2 regions of the Pseudothioclava alba genome follow, and region 1 is predicted to be linked to the other one. Evidence: riboswitches for the same ligand, from Rfam matches in the RefSeq annotation. Region 1 holds a riboswitch; the other holds the start of a gene.
What was found. Region 1 has a riboswitch for thiamine pyrophosphate ahead of thiB (thiamine ABC transporter substrate binding subunit). Riboswitches for the same ligand answer to the same signal wherever they lie in the genome.
Positions count from the first base shown of each region.

Region 1 (7,750 bases):
GGCCAAGCGCCGAAAACGGCTCATCCAGCAGCAGCAAGGGACGCGCTCGCAAAAGCGCGCGGGCCAGCGCAACACGCGCCTGCTGCCCGCCCGAAAGCGCGGACGGTTTGCGGGGGCCAAACCCCGCAAGCCCCGTGCGTTCCAGCGCCGCTTCGATCTGGGCGTTGTGCGCGGCAGACAGCTTCAGGCGCGGATCAAGGCCAAGCCCAAGGTTCTGCGTGACGCTCAGATGCGGAAACAGGTTTTGATCCTGAAACAGGATTGAGAGAGGCCGCGCGCCGGGGGGCATATCGGTGATGTCCTTGCCATCCCAGCGGATTGCTCCGGTGGTGGGCGCGATAAACCCCGCGATCGCGTTCAGAAGCGTCGATTTGCCCGCGCCCGAGGGGCCGATCAGCGCAACCCGTGCGCCGGTTCGCACTACCAGATCGGCGCGCAGATGAAACGCGCCTTGGGTCAGGTGCAGGTTATCGAGGGTCAGCATGATGTCCGATCCGGTCCAAAGCCCAAAAAAGCGCGAATGACAGGGCGATCAACAGCACCGCCGCCGCTGCCGCCTGATCCATCCGATAAGCCCCCATCAGTTGAAAAAGCGCAAGCGGAAGCGTCTGCGTGCGCCCGTCCGAAAACAGGGTGATGACGCCAAGGTCTCCCATCGAAAACGCCGCCGCCAACCCTGCGGAAAACCCCAAGGGCTGCGCCAGTCGCGGCAGGGTCAGATAGCGCAGGCGCGCCACCCCGCGCAGGTCCAGCGCGGAGGCAAGACGGTCGTAATTGTGCTGCAGATACTGCGCGGCAGGGATCAGGATACGCACGGCAAAGGGCACCGAGAGCACCGCATTCGTCAACAGCGTCACCGGAATCGCAAGGCTTGTGGGGTTCACGAAGGCCCGCGCGATCAGGAAGGCTCCGGCCCCCATCACCAGCGCCGAAGCAGATAGGGGCAGCATGGCGGACAGCTCGGCCCAACGGTGCCGCGTGGCGGTCAGTGCCAGCGGCAGGGCCAGCGCAAGGGTCAGAATCGTCGACCCCGCCGCCACCGCAAGCGAGGTGCCCGCCGCGCGCCAGATCGAGGGTGGCAGATCGGCGAGTGCCGGAAGCCCGCGCAGCACAATCGCGCCGATCGGCACCAGCAAAAATGCCGCCGCCAGAACGATCATCGCAGCATCGGGCAGGGGGCTTGCGGGGGTAACGCCTTCGGGCATCGGCTGCGGACGATCAAGCCCCGCCCCAAACCCCGAGGGCAGCGTCATCCGCGCCGTTACCATGAGTGCGCCGACGCACAGCGCGACCTGCACCAGCGCCAGCGTTGCCGCGCGCCCCATGTCGAAATCGAAGCGGAACGCCTGATAGATTGCAAGCTCTACCGTGGTCGCCTTCGGGCCTCCGCCAAGGGTCAGGGCAATCGCGAACGAAGTCAGGCAGACCAGAAAAATCGCCAGAAACGCGCCGGGAAGAACCGCGCGCAGCATCGGGGTTTCAAGGTGGCGGCGCATCTGCGCGGGGCCGAATCCAAGGCTCGCGGCAAGGCGCACCCGCTCGGTCGGGATGGCGCGCCAGCCATGCAGCACCATGCGCGTCGCCAGCGGCAGGTTAAAGAACACATGCGCCGCGATCACCCCATGCGCGCCGTAGATCGACACCTCGGGCAGGCCAAGCCAGCCAAGGCCTGTATTCACCAGCCCCTTGCGCCCGAAAACCGCGATCAGCCCCATCACGGCGGCGATGGTCGGCAGGATAAAGGGCGCGCCCATCAGCGAGATCAGCAGGCCACGCCCTCGGAAATCGCGTCGGTGCAAGGCGCGCGCCAAGGGGATTGCGAAGGCGCAGGAAATCGCAGCCGAGACCGCGGCCTGCCAGAGCGTGAACCACAGCGCGTCCAGATCGCGCGGCGTCAAAAGGCCGAACCCTCCGGCGCGGAGTGCCACCGCGCCGAGAGGGGCCAGAACAAGCGTTGCCAGCAGCAGGGCCGCCAGCGCCGCCGGGATCAGTTCCCGAACGCGGCGAGCCATTCTTCAAGGGCCGGGCCGCGCAGAGCCTCTGCCTCGTCTTCGGTGTAGAAGCTGGTTTTCGCCGGACGCGGAAGCGCTGCAAAACCTTCGGGCAGGAAGCCCTCTTTGATCACCGACGGATAGGACCAGTTGGCCGTCGCGATCATGCCCTGGAACGCATCCGAAAGGACGTAATCCATGAAGGATTGCGCAAGCTCGGGCGTGTCGGTGGTTGCGGTCTGGGCAACGAGTTCGGTGTAAAGGTAGTGCCCTTCGGGGAAGATCGCGGCGGCCTTGGTGTCGTCCTCTTCGGCGATGATGTGATAGGCGGGCGAAGTGGTGAACGAGAGCACCATATCGACCTCGCCATCGGTGAAGAGGCCGTAGCTCTCCGACCAGCCGGGCGTCACCGTCAGAACCTTGGGCGCGAGTTTCGCCCAAGCCTCACCGGCCTTGTCACCATAGACCGATTTGACCCACAACAGCAGCGCCAGCCCCGAGACCGAGGCGCGCGGGTCCTGAATCGCCAGCTTTACATCCGCGTCCAGCAATTCGGCAAAGCTTTGCGGCGGGTTCGGCAGGCGCGTCTTGTCATAGATGAACGCGGTTTCCGCCCAGTCGAAGGGCAGGAAAGTGTCGTCAGCCCATTCAATCGGCAGGGTGAGCGTCGAGAGATCCGCGTTATGGGGCGCGAAAACGCCCAGTTTGCGGGCGCGTGCGGTCTCGTCGGTGTTCAGGCCGATCACCACATCCGCCGCGGTCTTGTCGCCCTCAAGCATCAGGCGCGGCATCACATCACCCGCGACAAATTCAAGGTCACAGCCGCAGCTAGCCTCGAACCCCGCCTCAATGGCCGGACCCGGCCCCCATTCCGAGGTGAAATAATCGGGCGCATAGACAGTAAGCACAGGGTTCTCGTCGGCCAGCGCCGGAGTGGCAGCCGCAACAAGACCCGCAAGCATCAGAGTTTTCTTCATGGTTCGCTCCTTCGCTGACGGGCGGGGTCAGGCGGGCGAGTGAAATGGCCCGATACCTTCCCTCCGCCGGTCTTAACCGGTTCAGGTTCAACGGGTTCGCTTGCGCATCTCAGCCTGTCCGAAATCGGTCAGGCACCCCGAGGTGCGGCTGAACATAGTGTCCTTGCGCGCCCGTGCAAGGGGAAAGCGCTTGGATTCGGCCTCTTTCAAGGCTAATCGGAGGGCAAAGGAGAGACCCATGAGCTTCAACACCTTCGGCCATATCTTCCGTGTGACCACCTGGGGCGAAAGCCACGGGCCTGCGCTTGGCGCGACCGTCGATGGGTGCCCGCCCGGTGTCGGGATTTCGGAAGAGTTCATTCAGGTCTTTCTGGATCGCCGCCGTCCGGGGCAATCCAAGGAAACCACGCAGCGGCAAGAGCCGGACCGCGTGAAAATCCTCTCGGGGGTGTTCGAGGGAAAATCGACCGGCACGCCTATCCAGCTGATGATCGAGAACACCGACCAGCGCTCGCGCGATTACGGCGAGATCGCGCGGCAGTTCCGCCCGGGTCATGCCGACATCACCTATCACCAGAAATACGGGCTGCGTGATTATCGCGGCGGCGGGCGGTCTTCGGCGCGCGAAACGGCGGCGCGGGTGGCGGCTGGCGGCGTGGCGCAGGCAGTTCTGCGCCATCTGGTGCCGGATCTGCAGATTACCGGCTACATGGTCCAGATGGGCGCCAAGCATATTGACCGCGCGCGCTTTGACCGCGACGAGATACTGCGCAACGATTTCTTTATTCCTGATGCGGATGCCGTGGCCGAATGGGCCGACTACCTGCACGCAATCCGCAAGGGGCAGAACTCGGTCGGTGCGATGATCGAGGTGGTGGCCGAAGGCTGTCCGGCAGGTCTGGGCGCGCCGATCTATGCGAAAATGGACACCGATCTGGCTGCCGCGATGATGTCGATTAACGCGGTTAAAGGCGTCGAGATCGGCGAAGGCATGGCTGCGGCGGAACTGACCGGCGTCGAGAATGCCGACGAGATCGTCATGGGTCCAAATGGCCCCGAGTTTCTGTCGAACCACGCGGGCGGCATTCTGGGCGGTATCACCACCGGCCAGCCGATCACCGTGCGTTTCTCGGTCAAGCCGACCTCGTCGATCCTGACGCCGCGCCGCTCGATCAATATCGCGGGCGAAGAGGTTGAGGTGATCACCAAAGGCCGCCATGACCCCTGCGTCGGCATCCGTGCGGTGCCGGTGGCCGAGGCGATGATGGCCTGCGTGATCCTTGATCACCTGCTGCTGGACCGCGCGCAAACTGGCGGGCAGCGCGGCACGATCGGCTAAGGCTTTTGCCAGCCTCGCAACTGTGCAATGCTCTGCGGGACGTAACCAGTCCACGCGGAGCGCAGATGATCCTTTACCATTCCCCGAATAGCCGATCCTCGACCATCGTGTCGCTGCTTCATGAACTTGGGGCGCGCGACAAGGTCGATGTGCGCGTCGTGTCGATCCCGCGGCAGGATGGGTCGGGCGGGCGCGACGCGGCAAACCCGCATCCCGAGGGCAAGGTTCCCTATCTGGTGAATGGCGAGGATACCGTGCGCGAACGCGGCGCAATCGTGGCCTATCTGTGCGAAGCCTTCCCCGAGGCCGGTTTGGCGCCGATGCCGGGCGAGGCCAAGCGCGGCGAGTTCCTCTCGTGGCTCTTCTATTATCAAGGCGTGCTTGAACCCGTGCTGGTTGGCCATGTCGCCGAGGTCAAACATCCGGCCTATTACGCAACCTTCCGCGATATGAAGACCCTGACCGCGCGCCTGACCGACGCCTTGCAGGGGCGCGACTTTCTGCTGGGCGATAGGTTCAGCGCGGCCGATCTGCTGATGTTCTCGCCCTTCGGGTTTTTCACGCAGATGACGCCCGACGTGCCGGTTATCAAGGATTGGGTCGCGCGTTGCATGGCGCGGCCCTCGATGGCCGAGGTCGCCCGGTGGGACGCGGAACTTCTTGCGCAAACGCTGTGACGCCACGTAGTCTTTCCCTGCTGAAGGCTTCGGTCTAAGATGGCCTGTAGAGTTTCGGGGGAGATGATGACCGACCAGTCGAAAACGCCGAAAATCCGCAAGGGGCGGAAGTTCGATCAGGTGCTTGAAGGCGCGCGCACGATTTTCATGCGTGACGGGTTCGAGGGCGCCTCGGTCGATGACATCGCGCGTGAGGCAGGGGTCTCGAAGGCGACGCTTTACAGCTATTTCCCCGACAAGCGGCTGCTGTTCATGGAGGTTGCCAAGGCCGAGTGCAACCGGCAGGCCGACGAGGCGGTCGAACTGGTCGAGGCCGAGAAGATGCCCGTCGCGGCGGTGCTGCGCTTCGCGGCCGAGCGGTTCATCGGCTATATGTCGACGACCTTCGCGCTCCAGACCTACCGGATTTGCGTGGCCGAGGCCGACCGCTTCCCGCAGCTCGGACATGAGTTCTACCACTCCGGTCCCGAACTCGTGCGCAAGCATATGGTGGACTATCTGCACAAAGCCGTCGCCAATGGCGAGTTGCAGATCGAGGATTTCGAACTGGCCGCCGATCAGTTTGCGGAACTGTGCAAGGTCGACATCCACAACCGTCTGGTCTTTGGCATCGGCGAGTGCTGCGCGCCCAGAGACCGTCAACGGATCATCGACGGCGCGGTCGAGATGTTCCTCGCGCGCTATGGGGTGCGGGGCTGACAATCGGCCCCGATCTGAACGTCGCAAATAAAAAACGCGCCCCGAAGGGCGCGTTTTCTGTTTCAGGCCATCAGGTGCTTAGTGCTTGCCCTTGTGGGGTGCCCAGATGCGCTTGTTGGTCAGATAGAGCAGCGTGGTCAGCAGGCCGAGCAGCAGAACGCCGACAAAGCCCCATTGCTTGCGTGCCATCATCTTGGGTTCAGCGGTCCACATCAGGAAGGCCGAAACGTCTTCGGCCATCTGGTGAACGCTGGCCTCGGTGCCGTCTTCATACTCGACCAGCTCTTCCGAGAGCGGCGCGGGCATCGAGATCAGGCCACCCGGGAAGGTGTGGTTCTCGTAGAAATACGAGCCAGCCATCTCGACTTCCTCGCCGGTGTAGCCGGTCAGGACCGAGTAGATATACTCGGGGCCACCGATGCCGTTAACCAGCTGCGAGATACCCGTGCCGTAGGGGCCGTGGAAGCCCGCGCGGGCCTTTGCCATCAGCGACAGGTCCGGCCCCATGCCCTCGCCCTTGCGGGTCGGGAACATGTCGGTTTCCTTGCGCGGACGCGACTCGTCGGTCTCGGGGTCGTAGACTTCGTCCAGTTCGGCGGCATAGGCACGCACCCAGTCCGCGTCCATCTGCGGGCCACCCTCGTCAGCGAGCGAGCGCAGCGGCACGAATTTCAGGCCGTGGCAGGCCGAGCAGACCTCCCGGTAGACCTGAAAGCCGCGACGGAGCTGCTGCTGGTCGAAGGTGCCAAAGGGGTTCTCGAACGAGAAATCCAGATTTTCGACATGGCCTTCAGAGCCAGCAGCGAATGCCGCACCAGAGCCCAGAACGAGCGCGGAAACGGCAGAGATCAGAAGTTTTTTCATGATTTCGGTCCTGTTCCTTACTCGGCTTTGGTGCCGTAATGGTTGTTGAAGTCTTCTTCGATCGTTGCCGGCATCGGCAGCGGTTTCTCGATCACGCCCAGAAGTGGGAGGAGCACGAAGAAGTAGGCGAACCAGTAGGTTGCACCGATCAGCGAGATGTAGGGATAGATCCCGTCGGTCGGCATCGCGCCCACCCACATCAGCACGACAAAGTCGATGGCCAGAAGCCAGAACCACCATTTGAACATCGGGCGGAATTGGCCCGAGCGGACTTTGGAGGTGTCGAGCCACGGAGCCAGCGCCATCGCGATGATTGCGCCGAACATCGCGATCACGCCGAAGAACTTGGCGTCGACGATGCCGAAGGTCAGCTTGTTCACAAGGATCACGGCCCAGACGTCAGCGGTGAAGGCACGCAGGATCGCGTAGAACGGCAGGAAGTACCATTCGGGAACGATGTGTGCGGGCGTCGCCAGCGGGTTTGCCTCGATGTAGTTGTCGGGGTGGCCGAGGTAGTTCGGCATGAAGCCAACAACAGCAAAGAAGATGGCCAGCACGAGAACGAGGGCGAAGAGGTCCTTGATCACGAAATAGGGCCAGAAGGGCAGGGTGTCTTTCTCGGCTTCGGCTTTGGAGCCGCGACGCACGTCAACACCGGTCGGGTTGTTGTTGCCCGTGGTGTGGAACGCCCAGATGTGCAGGCCGACAAGCGCGGCAATCACGAAGGGCAGCAGGTAGTGCAACGAGAAGAAGCGGTTCAGCGTGGCGTTATCCACTGCCGGCCCGCCAAGGAGCCATGCCTGAATATCCGGGCCGATGCCCGGGATCGCGCCGAAGAGGCCGGTGATAACGGTTGCGCCCCAGAAGGACATCTGACCCCACGGAAGCACATAGCCCATAAAGGCGGTGCCCATCATCGCAAGGTAGATCACCATGCCGATGATCCAGGTGACTTCGCGCGGCGCTTTATACGATCCGTAGTAGAGGCCGCGGAAGATGTGGATGTAGACGGCAAAGAAGAACAGCGAAGCGCCGTTTGCGTGCATGTAGCGCAGCATATAGCCGCCGTTCACGTCACGCATGATGTGTTCGACCGACGCAAAGGCCAGATCGACGTGCGGGGTGTAGTGCATCACCAGAACGATGCCGGTGACGATTTGCAGCACAAGGCAGAAAGCCAGGACGATACCCCAGATCCACCAC
Region 1 covers NZ_JAWLVI010000001.1:1,117,200-1,124,949, reverse strand. Annotated here, with positions in the region: gene thiQ (thiamine ABC transporter ATP-binding protein) at 1-484, opposite strand, end outside; gene RYZ20_RS05500 (thiamine/thiamine pyrophosphate ABC transporter permease ThiP) at 468-2,012, opposite strand; gene thiB (thiamine ABC transporter substrate binding subunit) at 1,988-2,968, opposite strand; TPP riboswitch at 3,010-3,118, opposite strand; gene aroC (chorismate synthase) at 3,207-4,307, shown strand; gene RYZ20_RS05485 (glutathione S-transferase family protein) at 4,373-4,984, shown strand; gene RYZ20_RS05480 (TetR/AcrR family transcriptional regulator) at 5,051-5,683, shown strand; gene RYZ20_RS05475 (cytochrome c1) at 5,762-6,550, opposite strand; gene petB (cytochrome b) at 6,565-7,750, opposite strand, start outside.

Region 2 (7,750 bases), 420 kb from region 1:
GGCTCCGGCTTCTGTGGCAGACGCGATTGATGCCGCCTATGCCGCCAAGCCCGCTTGGGCCGCCTGGACCGGCAAGGAACGTTCGGCGGTGCTGCACAAGCTTTACGAGCTGATGCTGGAAAACGCTGACGATCTGGCGACGATCCTGACCGCCGAGATGGGCAAGCCCTGGGCCGAAGCGCGCGGCGAGATCCTTTATGGCGCGTCCTATGTCGAATGGTTCGCCGAAGAAGCCAAGCGCATCTATGGCGATGTGATCCCCGGCCACCAGCGCGACAAGCGCATTGTGGTCATCAAGCAACCCGTGGGCGTTGTCGGCTCGATCACGCCGTGGAACTTCCCCAACGCGATGCTGGCGCGCAAGATGGCGCCCGCGCTTGCGGCAGGCTGCACCTTTGTCGCGCGGCCGTCCGAACTGACGCCGCTTTCGGCGCTGGCGCTGGCCAAGCTGGCCGAGCGCGCAGGCGTGCCTGCGGGCGTGTTCAACGTCATCCCCTCGACCGATGCCTCGGGCGTGGGCGAGGAGCTGTGCGCCAACCCGAAGGTCGCCAAGATCACCTTTACCGGCTCGACCCGTGTCGGCAAGATCCTGATGCGTCAGGGAGCCGAGACGATCAAGAAGCTCTCGCTCGAACTGGGTGGCAACGCGCCGTTCCTTGTGTTCGACGACGCCGATCTGGATGCGGCTGTCGAGGGCGCGCTGATCGCCAAGTTCCGCAACGCGGGCCAGACCTGCGTCTGCGCGAACCGTATCTATGTGCAGGCGGGCGTGTATGACGCGTTCGCGGCGAAACTGGCGGCAAAGATCGACACGCTGAAGCTGGGCAACGGCTTTGACGAAGGCGTCACCACCGGCCCCCTGATCAACGAGGCCGCAGTCGCCAAGGTCGAGGCACATATCGCGGATGTGGTCGCCAAGGGTGGCGCGGTGATGAAGGGTGGCAGCCGGTCGAACCTTGGCCGCACCTTCTTTGAACCGACCATCGTGACGGGAGTGACGCAAAAGATGCGCGTCGCCTCGGAAGAGACCTTCGGCCCGCTTGCGCCCCTGGTCAAATTCGAGACCGAGGCCGATGCGATCGAGATGGCAAACGCCAGCGAGTTCGGGCTGGCAGGCTATTTCTACTCGCGCGACATCGCCCGCATCTGGCGCGTCGCCGAAGCGATTGAAACCGGCATGGTCGGCATCAACACCGGCCTCATCTCAACCGAGGTCGCCCCCTTCGGCGGCGTCAAACAATCGGGGATCGGGCGTGAAGGCTCGAAATACGGCTGCGACGACTACCTTGAGATCAAGAACATGGTCTTTGGCGGGATCGAATAACCGCCAAAGACAGAAACCCCATTGAAATACATGGGTTACGCGACGAACCTCCCTTGCCGGCCGGAACTTAATCCCGCACCTCCGGCTGGCTTCACGGGTTCGAACGGCGGGCCCGCCATCGGTTGCAGCTCCCTGTGACCAATGGCGGGCCCGTTTCGCTCAGGCAGTCGCCGCCAGCCACTCGCGACAGCGCGCCTCGGGGTCGGTGGCCTGCTGAATATCGGTCACGACGGCGGCACTATCCGCGCCTGCCGCAAACACGCCTGCCAGCCGTTCGGGCGTCAGCCCACCGATGGCAACCAGCGGCACCTTGCCCGCCCGTGCCTTCCATGCAGCCACACGTTCAAGCCCCTGCGGCCCCCATTTCATCTGTTTCAGAAGCGTCGGATAGACCGGCCCAAGCGCGACATAGGCCGGATCAAGCGCCAGCGCGCGGTCCAGCTCGGCCTCGTCATGGGTGGAGAGGCCATAGCGCACGCCCGCACGCCTGAGCGCGACAAAATCAGCCGTTTCCATATCCTCCTGCCCCAGATGGACAAAGGAACAGCGCAGATCAAGCGCGATCTGCCAATAGTCGTTCACCACAAGCTGCGCGCCATGCACCGCGCAGAAATCGCGCGCCCGCGCGATCTGGCGGCGGACCTCGGCTTCGGGCTGGTCCTTAAGGCGCAACTGCACCAACCTGACGCCCTGCGGCACCAGCAGTTCCAGCCGCCCGACATGGCCCACGATCAGATAGAAGCGCTCCATCAAACCAGCTCCGCCATACCGAAGATCGGGGTGGAGGCCTCGGCCATATCGCGCTTGGGCATCAGCCCCGCGGTGTGGGCCGCCTGCCCCGCCGCGACCGCCTGCCCGAAGGCGCGCGCCATCGCGACCGGGTCCAGCGCCTTGGCAACAGCCGTGTTCAGAAGCACCGCGTCAAAGCCCATCTCCATCGCCTCGGCCGCCTGCGAGGGCGCACCGATGCCAGCGTCAACCACCAGCGGCACGCCCGCGAAATGCGCGCGCATCGTGCGCAGCCCGTCGCGATTGCGCAGCCCCTGCCCCGAACCGATCGGCGCGCCCCAAGGCATCAGCACCTTGCAACCTGCCTCCAGCAGCCGTTCGCCCACGATCAGGTCTTCGGTCGTGTAGGGGAACACCTCGAACCCGTCGGCGCAGAGCACCCGCGCGGCCTCGACCAGCGCGAAGGGGTCAGGCTGGAGCGTATCGGCATGGCCGATGACCTCGAGCTTGATCCAGTTCGTGCCGAACACCTCGCGCGCCATTTGTGCGGTCGTGACCGCCTCTTTCACCGAGTGACACCCGGCGGTATTGGGTAAAGGGCGGCAGTTCAGCCCTTTAAGGATTTCCCGAAACGCCCCGCCCCCCGCGCCTTCGCGGCGCAGGCTGACGGTGATGACCTCGGCGCCCGAGGCCGCAATCGCCTCGGCCAGAACCCGTGGCGAGGGGTATTGCGCCGTCCCCAGCATCAGCCGCGACGACAGGTCTATACCGTAGAACATCTATCAGCCCCCCTGCATCGGCGCGACGATCTCGACCCGCGCCCCATCGGTCAGCGGCGTTGCGGCGCGCTGGCCACGCGGCACAAACTCGCCATCCAGCGCGGTCGCGACCGAGGCCAGATCGACCCCGATCTCGACCAGCAGCGCATCAAGCGTTTCCGCCGCAACCTCGCGCGCGGTTCCATTCACCTCAAGACGCATGGGCTTTCTCCTGAAAAACGGTTTGGGCGACCTCTTCGGCCAATGCGGGAGCCATCAGGAACCCGTGCCGGTAAAGGCCGTTGACGAAAATCCGGTCCGCGCGGAACTGCACGGACGGCACGTTGTCGGGCAAAGAGGGACGCAGGCCCGCGCCGGTCTCGATTATCTTGGCCTCGGCAAAAGCGGGGTGCAGCGCGTAGGCCGCCGAGAGCAGCTCCATCGTCGCGCGCGCAGTAATCGGCCCAGCATCATCGCTTTCGACCATCGTCGCACCGACCATAAAGCGCCCCTGCCCGCGCGGCACGATGTAGCACGGGAAACGCGGATGCAGCAGCCGCACGGGGCGCGCAAGCGTCACCTCGTCGGTGTGCAGCATCAGCATCTCGCCGCGCACGGCGCGCAGTTCGGGCAGCAGGTCAAGCGCTGCCAAGCCGCGACAATCGACGATCTGTCCGCGCGGGTGCGCGCCCGTGCCGAAGAACAGCTCGGCACCCATGTCGGTCAGCCGCGCAATCAGCGCCTTGCAGGCCGCGCGCGGGTCAAGATGCGCCTCGTCCGCGAAATGCAAAGCCCGCGCAAAGCGCCCCGCCAGATCAGGCTCAAGGCTGCCCGGATCAACCCAGGAATGCCCACGCGTGGCGCGCGCAAAGCGGTCCAGCTCGGCCTGATCGCGCGGCGGCGCCACGACCAGCGTGCCCGCAACCACCACACCCGGCACCCGCGCCGCCCACCACTCGCGCGCCGATTGTCCCGTGGTCACAACCACTTCGGGCGCGGCCTCGCCCTCGCAAAAAGGGGCCAGCATCCCGCCTGCGTAATAGGACGCCCCCGTCGGATCAGGATCGGGGTCGATCACCTCGACCCGCGCCCCGCGTTCAGCCAGGGCGGTGGCGGTGCACAGCCCCGCCACCCCTGCACCCAGAACCGAGAACATCATTGCGCAGGCTCCTCGGCGGGGAGGTAAAGCTCCCCCTTTTCGCGAAACTTACCGGCCATCTCGGCCATGCCCTGTTGCTTTTCGGCCTCGGCCCGAATGTCGTGCGAAATCCGCATCGAGCAGAACTTCGGCCCGCACATCGAGCAGAAATGCGCCACCTTATGCGCCTGCGCAGGCATGGTTTCATCGTGCATCTCGCGCGCCGTATCGGGGTCGAGCGAGAGGTTGAACTGATCCTGCCAGCGGAACTCGAACCGCGCGCGGCTTAGCGCATCATCACGCAGTTGCGCACCCGGATGCCCCTTGGCAAGATCCGCCGCATGGGCCGCCAGCTTATAGGTGATCACGCCGGTTTTCACGTCGTCGCGGTCGGGCAGGCCAAGGTGCTCTTTCGGCGTGACGTAACACAGCATCGCGGTGCCGAACCACCCGATCATCGCCGCGCCGATGGCGCTGGTGATATGGTCATAGCCCGGCGCAATATCGGTGGTCAGCGGCCCGAGCGTGTAGAACGGCGCCTCATGGCAGTGCTTGAGCTGCTCGTCCATATTGGCCTTGATCTTGTGCATCGGCACATGGCCCGGCCCCTCGATCATCACCTGACAGTCCTTCGCCCAGGCAATTTTCGTCAGTTCGCCCAAGGTGCGCAGTTCGGCGAATTGCGCCTGATCGTTGGCGTCCGCGATCGAGCCGGGGCGCAGCCCGTCACCAAGGCTGAAGGACACGTCATACTTGCGGCAGATGTCGCAAATCTCGTCGAAATGCTCATAGAGGAAGCTCTCGCGGTGATGATGCAGGCACCATTTAGCCATGATCGAGCCACCGCGCGACACGATCCCCGTCACGCGCTTGGCCGTCATCGGGATCATGTGCAGGCGCACGCCCGCGTGGATGGTGAAATAGTCGACGCCCTGCTCGGCCTGCTCGATCAGCGTGTCGCGGAACACCTCCCACGTCAGGTCTTCGGCAATGCCGCCCACCTTTTCAAGCGCCTGATAAAGCGGCACCGTCCCGATCGGCACCGGCGCGTTGCGGATGATCCAGTCGCGGATGTTGTGGATGTTGCGCCCGGTCGAGAGGTCCATCACCGTATCCGCCCCCCAGCGGATCGCCCAGACCATCTTTTCGACCTCTTCCTCCATGCTGGAAGTCACCGCCGAATTGCCGATATTCGCGTTGATCTTCACCAGGAAGTTGCGCCCGATGATAACGGGTTCCAGCTCGCGGTGGTTGATGTTGGCGGGGATGATCGCGCGGCCCGCGGCGATTTCCTGACGCACGAATTCGGGCGTCACCAGATCGGGAATGGCGGCGCCGAAATCCTCGCCGTCACGCGCCTCGGTCCAGGCCTCGACGCGGCCCTGATTTTCGCGGATCGCGACGAACTCCATCTCGGGAGTGATGATGCCCGCGCGGGCATAGGCAAGTTGGGTGATTGCCTTGTCGCCAACAGCGCGCAAGGGCGCACACTGTTCGGGGAAGGCGGGCGTCAGGCGCGCGCCTTCAGCAAAACCGTTGTCGGCCGAGGTGACGGTGCGGCCCTCGTAGGCCTCGGCGTCGCACCGCGCGAGCTGCCATTCGCCGCGCACCGGAGCCAGCCCTTTGGAAATATCTATCCGCACGCCTAGATCGGTATACGGCCCCGAGCTGTCATAGACCCTCAGCGGCGCCTCGTTCGAGATCTCGATCTCGCGCATCGGCACGCGGATGTCATGGATCTGCCCCGCGACATAGGTCTTGCGCGAGGCGGGCAAGGCGCCCGTGGTGATGGTCGGGATAGGGTCTTTCATTTCGGTCTCCTCAAGCGATGAGACCCAAGTGAAACTTTAGGCAGAAAGGGACCGCGCGCCCCTGAAATGGGCCAAAGCGGCCCGAAAGGACCGCTCCGCATGAAATGGAGGGAATGCCCTTCGGTCTTCCTACGCCAGCATCAACTGGGTCAGGTTCAAAGGGTCGCTTCACCGGGGTTGCCCCCACTCAGCCTCTCAGTCCCCTAGGCGGGACTCCCCTGACGTGGTGCGAGGATGCGGAGTTTCGTAGGGGCCGTCAAGGGCAATATCGCCGCCGTCCATGCAGGGGCAGATCCAGATTTCGTGCAAGCAAACTCATAGCAGGATCAGCAACCCCGCCACCGCCAGCGCCATCGGCACCCCGACAGGCATCTTGCCGCGCGCCTGCACGCTGGCCCAATCAGGATGCCCGCCCGCGCGCTGCACGAACAGCATCCCCCCCGCCGTGACCAGCAAAGCCAGCGAAAACATCTGCATAAACAGCGCACTCGCCCCGACCGGCACAAACAGCATCAAGGCCGCCATCATCTTTACATCGCCGCCCCCAAACAGTCGCAACCCAAAGAGCACAAACCCGATGGCCAAGGCGATCCCCGCACCAAGCACCCGCGCCCCGAGATCGTCCAGCGTCAGCAAAACCGGCGCCACGCCCAGAAAAATCACAACCGCGACAAGGACATAGCTATTGGGAATTTTCAGCCGGCGCAGATCGCTCAGCGCTGCCGCAACAACGAGGGGCAAGACAAGGGCCAGCAAAAGCAGATCAGCGCGCATCACGCCACCCGATCAGAGCAGCCCCCGTCGGCCATGAACGGCTCGGCCGCGACAAGCCGGTAGATCAGCTCGCCCGCGTTGGCCGAACCCGTCTTGGCGTAAAGATGGCTCAGATGTGTGCGCAACGTCGATTCACCGATGCCAAGCTCGGATTTAAGCTCGTCCATCGTCTTGCCGCGGCTCAGCAGCAGACAGACCCGATACTCCGCGCGGCTCAGCCCCGCAGGGTTGTCCGCGCTCAGGATCGGCACACCATCGCTGACGTGCTGCGGCCGCACCGTCATGCGCAACAGGCTTTCGGTAAACAGCCCGCTGGCACGGTTATGCCAGGTCTTCGCCAGCATCGGCGCAAGCATATTCAGCACCGCTTGCTGATAATTACGCGGCTTGTCGGTCAGATGGATTTCCAGAAAATCAACCGAGCGCTCCTTCGATTCAAGCGGCACCACGACCAGTTCGCGCAGATGGCGGTTCGAATGGAAGGCGATCAGATCGCTGCCCAGACTGTCTTCGACCATCGTTTTAAACCACAGGCTGCCGGGACGGGCCTTGTCGAAATACGCCCCCAGGACCGAGGCCGCATAAGAGCGCTCCAACCGCCCGCCCAGAACTGTTTTCGGTTGGCGGTCCCAGACCAGAACCCGCGCCTTTGCCCCCAGGGTCCGCGAATGGCGCGAGAGCAGAACCGCCTCGGCCTCGATGCTTTTTCCCAGAACTTCCAAGGCTTTCAGCACAGGGTCCGCGCCGTGCAAACATTCGCACCACTGCGCAACCGCCCCGATCATACCAGCTTCAATCGCACGCAACCGACTTGACCCGAGAGGATCTCTATCCAAGTCCTTCATGGTCACACCCCCAAACGAACACCATAAAGTATATTTGCTACATACTTTTGATTTTCATCTCGGCGGGGGAATTTTGTCAATGATATTAGCTATTTCCATCCACGAAGCACAGAATTTACAACCTTTGGTGGTAAATCCGGCAGGAATCCCGACGCGCACGCGCAACTATATTGCGCGCGATCTTCCGCCGGAAAGGGAGGAAACGAATCGCCACTCAGAATTGCTGCACATATCGGATAACAACCGGACCCACCGTCAGCGTAATCAGCGCGGGCAGCATCAGCGAGGCCATCACCATCGACATTTTCACCGGCAGTTTGTTCGCCATTTCCTGCGCGCGCATCTCGCGGATGTTGCGCAGCTCGTCCGCA
Region 2 covers NZ_JAWLVI010000001.1:694,822-702,571, forward strand. Annotated here, with positions in the region: gene RYZ20_RS03375 (NAD-dependent succinate-semialdehyde dehydrogenase) at 1-1,324, shown strand, start outside; gene RYZ20_RS03380 (thiamine phosphate synthase) at 1,484-2,074, opposite strand; gene RYZ20_RS03385 (thiazole synthase) at 2,074-2,832, opposite strand; gene thiS (sulfur carrier protein ThiS) at 2,836-3,033, opposite strand; gene thiO (glycine oxidase ThiO) at 3,023-3,967, opposite strand; gene thiC (phosphomethylpyrimidine synthase ThiC) at 3,967-5,760, opposite strand; TPP riboswitch at 5,870-5,990, opposite strand; gene RYZ20_RS03405 (A24 family peptidase) at 6,076-6,534, opposite strand; gene RYZ20_RS03410 (helix-turn-helix transcriptional regulator) at 6,534-7,340, opposite strand; gene RYZ20_RS03415 (type II secretion system F family protein) at 7,594-7,750, opposite strand, start outside.
Region 2: it holds a riboswitch for thiamine pyrophosphate, as region 1 does, so the genes downstream of both, thiC (phosphomethylpyrimidine synthase ThiC) here and thiB (thiamine ABC transporter substrate binding subunit) in region 1, are expected to answer to the same signal.